Regions from separate parts of the Salinicoccus roseus genome, predicted to be linked through region 2. Evidence: predicted binding sites of a transcription regulator. Region 2 holds the regulator's gene; each other region holds the start of a gene.
The links. Region 2 encodes NrdR, which represses ribonucleotide reductase genes. Its sites were predicted from a motif close to AACACNATATATNGTGTT; they were not measured.

Region 1: a site for NrdR is predicted at 967-984, ahead of nrdD (anaerobic ribonucleoside-triphosphate reductase). Genes of this name have one in related genera too.
Region 3: a site for NrdR is predicted at 1,393-1,410, ahead of nrdI (class Ib ribonucleoside-diphosphate reductase assembly flavoprotein NrdI). Genes of this name have one in related genera too.

Annotation. Positions count from the first base shown of each region.
Region 1 covers NZ_RKQJ01000004.1:199,603-201,877, reverse strand. The annotation lists gene EDC33_RS12040 (aldo/keto reductase) at 1-834, shown strand, start outside; gene nrdD (anaerobic ribonucleoside-triphosphate reductase) at 997-2,275, shown strand, end outside.
Region 2 covers NZ_RKQJ01000001.1:179,448-181,722, forward strand. The annotation lists gene EDC33_RS01035 (glyceraldehyde-3-phosphate dehydrogenase) at 1-716, shown strand, start outside; gene nrdR (transcriptional regulator NrdR) at 808-1,281, shown strand; gene EDC33_RS01045 (replication initiation and membrane attachment family protein) at 1,268-2,275, shown strand, end outside.
Region 3 covers NZ_RKQJ01000001.1:1,287,937-1,290,211, forward strand. The annotation lists gene nrdE (class 1b ribonucleoside-diphosphate reductase subunit alpha) at 1-917, opposite strand, end outside; gene nrdI (class Ib ribonucleoside-diphosphate reductase assembly flavoprotein NrdI) at 880-1,287, opposite strand; gene EDC33_RS06555 (DMT family transporter) at 1,659-2,275, shown strand, end outside.

The sequences.
Region 1 (2,275 bases), on a different contig from region 2:
GATGAAGAGAAAGGCCGCCATGTGGTGAGGGATGCCATCGATGCCGGTGTCAATCTGATTGATACAGCCTATATGTATGGGCCGAAACGTTCCGAGGAGCTGATTGGCGAGGTATTGAAGGAATACAGGCGCGGAGATGTCGTGGTTGCGACAAAGGCCGCCCATCGGGTGGATGAAGATGGCAATACGATCCTCGACAATTCTCCCGAGTTCCTCAAGCAGGCGGTGAATGAAGCACTAGAGCGTCTGCAGACGGACTATATCGATCTCTTCTATATCCATTATCCGGATGAGGAGACGCCAAAGGATGAAGCAATCCAGGCCCTTGCGGAATTGAAGGAAGCGGGCAAGATCCGCGCCATCGGTGTATCCAACTTCTCCTTTGAACAGCTGAAGGAAGCTGATAAGGACGGTCATGTGGATGTCTATCAGGGCCAGTACAACCTGCTCGACCGTTCCGCTGAGGAAGATCTGCTGAAATATACGGCAGAGCATCAGATTACCTTCATTCCGTACTTCCCGCTGGCTGCAGGGCTCCTCGCAGGCAAATATGACGAGAATACGAAGTTCGAGGATCTCCGGGCGAACCTGCCTTTCTATAAGGAAGACCAGTTCAGGGAAAACTTGAAGAAAGTCGATCAGCTCAAGGGAATTGCGGCTGAAAAAGGGGAAGAAGTCGCCCATATCGTCCTGGCCTTCTATTTGACCCGGCCTTCTGTCGATGTCCTCATCCCGGGGGCCAAGAATGGTGAACAGATCAGGTCAAACGCCAAAGCTGCGGAAGTCGAACTGACACAGTCGGAGATCGAGAAGATAGACAGGATATTCTCCTGATAGGAATACGCCTCCCAGATGGGAAGGCGTATTTTTAATATTTCAATAATCATTCATATCTTTTTGTCGGAAATTAGACAATGCATTCCAAATAATTAAACAAACCATATATTGTGTTAGTTTTCTAGTTGAAGCACAATATATAGCGTTTGGAGTGGTCATATGTATACATTGGATAAAGATATTGTACAGCTGCTGGAATTCGATCCATCGATTGTGCATGAGAACGCAAACAAGGACAGCAGGACGTTCAACACGTTCAGGGACCTCACCGCCGGAGTTGTGGCCAAATCATTTGCACTGGAGCGGATGCTGCCGGAACATGTCGCAAAAGCACACGCTGAAGGCGATATACATTTTCATGACCTTGACTATCACCCCTTCCAGCCGATGACAAACTGCTGCCTGATCGATATCCGTGGAATGCTCGCGAAGGGTTTCCAGATGGGCAATGCGAAAGTGGTCTCCCCGAAATCGATACAGACGGCAACAGCACAGATTGTGCAGATCATCGCGAATGTTTCCAGCAGCCAATATGGGGGGTGTACGGTCGATCGCATTGATGAGGTATTGAGCGCATATGCACAGAAGAACGAAGCGCATCATCGTGCTGTAGCGCAGGAATACGTGCAGGAGGACAAGATTGAAGCATATGTGGAAGCGCGTGTGAAGAAGGACATAAAAGATGCCATACAAAGTCTTGAGTATGAGATCAATACCCTCTACACGTCAAATGGGCAGACGCCTTTCGTCACAATCGGTTTCGGCCTTGGTACCGACAAATACAGCAGGTATATCCAGCGTGCGATACTCAATACGCGTATCGAAGGCATCGGTGATCAGAAGTTCACAGCGATCTTCCCGAAATTGGTCTTCTCCATCCGGAAGGGTGTCAACTTCTTTCCGGAGGATCCGAATTACGACATCAAACAGCTGGCCCTGGAATGCTCTGCGAAACGGATGTATCCGGATATCCTGAACTATGACAGGACTGTGGAGCTGCTCGGTGATTTCAAGGCACCGATGGGCTGCCGTTCATTCCTCCCGAGCTGGCAGGATGCGTCCGGCGCCTTCATCAACAGTGGACGCGCAAACCTGGGTGTCGTCACGCTCAATGTACCGCGGATAGCAATCGAATCAGGGGGAGACAAGAAAGCTTTCTGGGAGATTTTCCATGAGAAGATGTGGCTGATGCATGATGCACTTCTGAGCAGGGTCGAACGCCTCAAATCGGTAGTCAGCGACAACGCCCCGATCCTCTATAAGAGCGGCGCCTTCGGTATCCGGCTTGAACCCGGCGAAGATGTGATGGATGTGTTCACCAGGGAGCGCTGCACGCTGTCCATGGGCTACATCGGCCTTTACGAAGCGGCGACGGTATTCCATGGTCCGGATTGGGAAAAGAATCCCAAGGCCAAGGCGTTCACTATGGATATCCTGA
Region 2 (2,275 bases):
GTGCATTCAATCACGGCGACAAAGCCATAGCCCATGTCAAGGCGGGCGCAAAGAAAGTACTGCTTACTGCACCGGCCAAAGGCGGAGATGTGCAGACGGTCGTACTCGGCGTCAATGATGAGGCCCTCGACCTCAATACATATGATGTGTTTTCAAATGCTTCATGTACGACAAACTGTCTGGCGCCCGTCGCAAAGGTGCTCGATGATGAGTACGGCATAAACAACGGCCTTATGACTACGGTCCATGCCTATACAAATGATCAGAAGAACATCGATAACCCCCACAAGGACCTGAGAAGGGCGCGGTCTTGCGCAGATAACATCATCCCGACTTCGACCGGAGCGGCAAAGGCACTTGGCGTCGTGTTGCCACAACTGAACGGCAAGCTCCATGGTCTGGCGCTCCGTGTACCTGTCTCCAATGTTTCCCTCGTGGACCTGGTGGTGGACCTGGACAAGCCGGTCACCAAAGAGGAACTCAATGCAACATTTGAAAAGTATGCACAAGGCGAGCTCAAAGGTATACTCGGTGTCACAGACGCGCCGCTCGTCTCGAGCGACTTCAATACTGACAGCAGAAGCTCCATCATCGATTCCTCCCTCACCATGGTCATGGATGACAGGAAGGTGAAGGTGCTTGCGTGGTACGACAACGAGTGGGGCTACTCCACACGTGTCGTCGAACTTGCTGAAAAGATCGTTTCGGAAATATAAATGTTTTTTTAAAGAAGAAACTTCTGTTTCTTCTTTTTTTATTCCTGATATATTATAATGGTATACTAATCCCTGGAAGTGAGGTGGTCATATGAGATGTCCAAACTGCCAGCATACGAGTTCCAGAGTGGTCGATTCCAGGCATACGGATGAGCTGTCCGCCATCCGCAGACGCAGGGAATGTGAGGAGTGCGGTTTCAGGTTCACCACTTTTGAACGCATGGAACTGTCTCCACTCGTCGTAGTAAAAAAAGATGGCAACCGAGAAGTCTTCAGTCGGGACAAGCTCATGGACGGACTGCTTAGAGCATGTGAGAAGCGTCCGATCCCATACGAAGCATTGGAAAAAACGACTGCACGCATAGAATCTGCGCTCAGAAACCTGAACAAGCCAGAGATATCAAGCAATGAAATTGGTGAATTTGTGATGAAGGAATTGATTACACTGGACCAGGTGGCCTATGTCAGGTTCGCTTCGGTCTATAAGGAATTCAAGGATATCGACCAGTTGATGGATACACTGAAGCACCTCGCCAAAGGCAGGGATGATGATGAACTTCAATGAACGTCTGAAACCGAATACCGAGTTCATGATCTATAACCCCTCCGATTTTGAAAAGTCCCACCTGAATGTGCTGAATGAACTCTATCTCCCCCTCATCCATCAGGATGCTGCGATGGCATACATCTATCTGCAGGAGTCCTCCCTGCATCACGGGACGCTCGAGATCAGGTTCCATAAGGAGATCATGGATGAACTGAACATGCCCCTGTCCACATTTTCTGCGCTTCTGGAGAAATTGGAGGGCATCGGCCTCATAAGGACCTTCGTCTCCAATGAGGAGCACGATGACCTGTTCATCTATGAACTGCTACTTCCGCTTACCCCGGAAGACTTCTTCAAGGATCCCATGCTGAGCCTTTACCTGTACAGTCATATCGGTCCGAATGCATACAAGAAGAAGAAGGAGCGGCTGACATATCCGATGAAGCCGAAGAACATCACCGAGGTGACGCGGAAGTTCACTGAAGTGTTCCAGGCAGGGAGCGGCGAAGGATTCACCGTACCCGATGCCTCATTCAAGAGGGAGAATGTCTCCGCCGGGTCGAACCTTGATATCGAAGACTTCGACTTCGATGTACTCTTCACACACTTGAAGGGCACGAAGATCGACAGGTCCTTCTTCACAAGGGAAGTCAGGATGCTGATTGTGAAGTTGAGTGTGCTATTCAACCTGAATGCATATGATGTGAAACAGATCCTGCTGTCATCGACGACACAATATGCCGGCATCGACATGGAGCAGCTGAAATACGAGGCGAGAAGGTACTATCAGAAGGAGAGCCGGGGGAAACTCCCGGCGATATCAAAACCCCAGGTGGCGGAGAGGGAGACGGAGCAGGATTCCTATATCGACCGGCTCGAGTCGATCAGTCCGCTTGATAGGCTGAACGACATCAGGAACAATCAGCCAAGCGACAACGACCTCAAACTTGTGACCGATATCATCGCCAGGACCAGCCTGCCGAACGGGGTGATCAACCTCCTGCTTGAATAT
Region 3 (2,275 bases), 1.1 Mb from region 2:
GTATGCGGTGCGAACAGATAGAACGGATCGTTGTTTTTGGCCAGGTCGAAGAACTTGGATGGCACGACGAGTCCAGTGGAAATCGTCGCAAGGCGGATATCTTCATCCGCATTCACTTTCTTCGTATCCAGGAATTCCGGAAGGTCATAGTGGAAGATGTTCAAGTAGACAGCACCGGCACCGGGTCTTTGGCCCAGCTGATCGGCATAGCCGAATCCGCCTTCAAGCGCCTTGGCGACCGGCAGTACACCTTTCGCTACGCCTTCAATGCCTTTTATCGCTTCGCCACGGGCACGCAGTTTCGACAGGTTGATTGCAACCCCGCCACCGATCTTGGAAAGCTGTTTGGCTGTGGAATCGATGTAGTTGATTGAATTCAGGCTGTCATCGACTTCAAGCAGGAAGCAGGAGACCATTTCGCCGCGGCGTGCGCGTCCTGCATTCAGGAATGTCGGTGTCGCAGGCTGGTAGCGCTGTTCGATCATCGACAGGATGAAGCGTTTGGCCTGTTCCTTGTTGCCCTTGGCCAGGTAGAGGCTCACGATGACCACGTGCTGCTTGTAGTCCTCGAGGTACTGCTTCTTGTCGTTCGTCTTCAATGTATAGTCCTTGAAGAACTTGCTTGCTGCCATATAGCTCTTGAACTGGAATGGGATGCTGTCCGCGTATGTGACGATGTCCATCACATCCTCATCGGAATACTCCGCAAACAGGTCATAGTAGAAATCGTTGTCCACTAGGTAGTGCAGACGTTCGAGCTCGCTGTCGAAATGGATGGTCTTGTCCTTGACCTCCTCCATGAAGACGGCCAGTGCCTCCTGATCCTTATGCAGCTGATAAAAACCTGTTTCATCGCGCTTCGTCACTTCGTTATTCAGTTCAATATGGTTGTATTTCTTTTCGTCCAAGACTTTCATGCATAGCCCCTGCCTTTTCAATGAATTCTTCTCTGTCTTTCTGGTTTCCATGAAGCTCAAACTTCATCAGCAATGGTACTCCGTATTCGTCACTGATATGCTCTCCGGCACGTGCAAAGTTGTTCCCCCAATTCCGGTTGCCGCTTGAGGCGACACCCACCATCAATTCGTGGTTCACTTCAAGAAACGTCTTCACTTCATCGGGTACTCCGCCGAACCCGTAGGTTCCGGTAACGAGTATGAAGGGTTCCCGGATCTGCTCGCTGCTGTTTGAAGCATTGATTTCGTAAGTATCATACTGCTCCGCCACCTGCGCGTTTCTGATGAAGCGCCTGGTATTCCCCGTCATGGAATAGAATGCAATCATCATGCCATCGCCTCCCCATTCCTTCTCCTGCAAAATAAAATAATCGAACTCCCGTCCGACAATCATGGTTGCATCTATTATCTCTTTACACGCTTCTTAAAGCAGGTAAACACTATATATTGTGTCCTACGGAAAATTTACACACAATATATGTGTATTGCACGTTCTATAATGACATAATCATACAGAATTATCAATGGCATAATAAGACATTTCATTGGGAATAATATCACTTAAATATAGACAAAGTCGCATCATATGTATGTTATACTATAGCAAAAATTCGACCAAAAATTTTTTGGTAAAACTCTCTCTGCATATAACTGTGAAATAAAAATTTCACCAAAAATTTTATCATGGAGTTGTTTCTTAAAATGAACAATACGACGAAAGGCATCATCGCCCTTCTCATTTCATCCCTCGGGTTCAGCCTGATGGCCCTGCTTGTAAAATACAGCGGAGATCTGCCGACGGTCCAAAAGGCATTCTTCAGGAACTTTGTGGCGATGCTCGTCGCCCTCACCCTCGCATTATACTACAGGGAGAAACTTTTTGGCCGGAGGGAGAACCAGGGGCTGCTCATGCTGCGTTCGACCTTCGGTGTACTCGGAGTCTTACTCAACTTTTTCGCAATCGACAGGATGGTTCTGAGCGATGCGGACATCCTCAACAAATTGAGCCCCTTCTTCACCATAATACTATGCGCCATATTCCTTAAGGAATACATACGGAAATATCAGATGGCCGCAATCATCATCGCCTTCATCGGCGCGATCTTCATCATCAAGCCCTCCATGTCGAGTGAGACGCTGTATGCCGTGGTCGGCGTACTCGGCGCCCTGCTGGCAGCTGGCGCCTATACTGTGCTCCGGGTGCTCGGGAGCCGGGAGAAGTTCTACACGGTCGTCTTCTATTTCTCCTTCTTCTCCTCGGTTGTTCTGCTGCCCTTCTTCATCTGGCAGTTTGAACCGATGACCGCCTCGCAATTCTG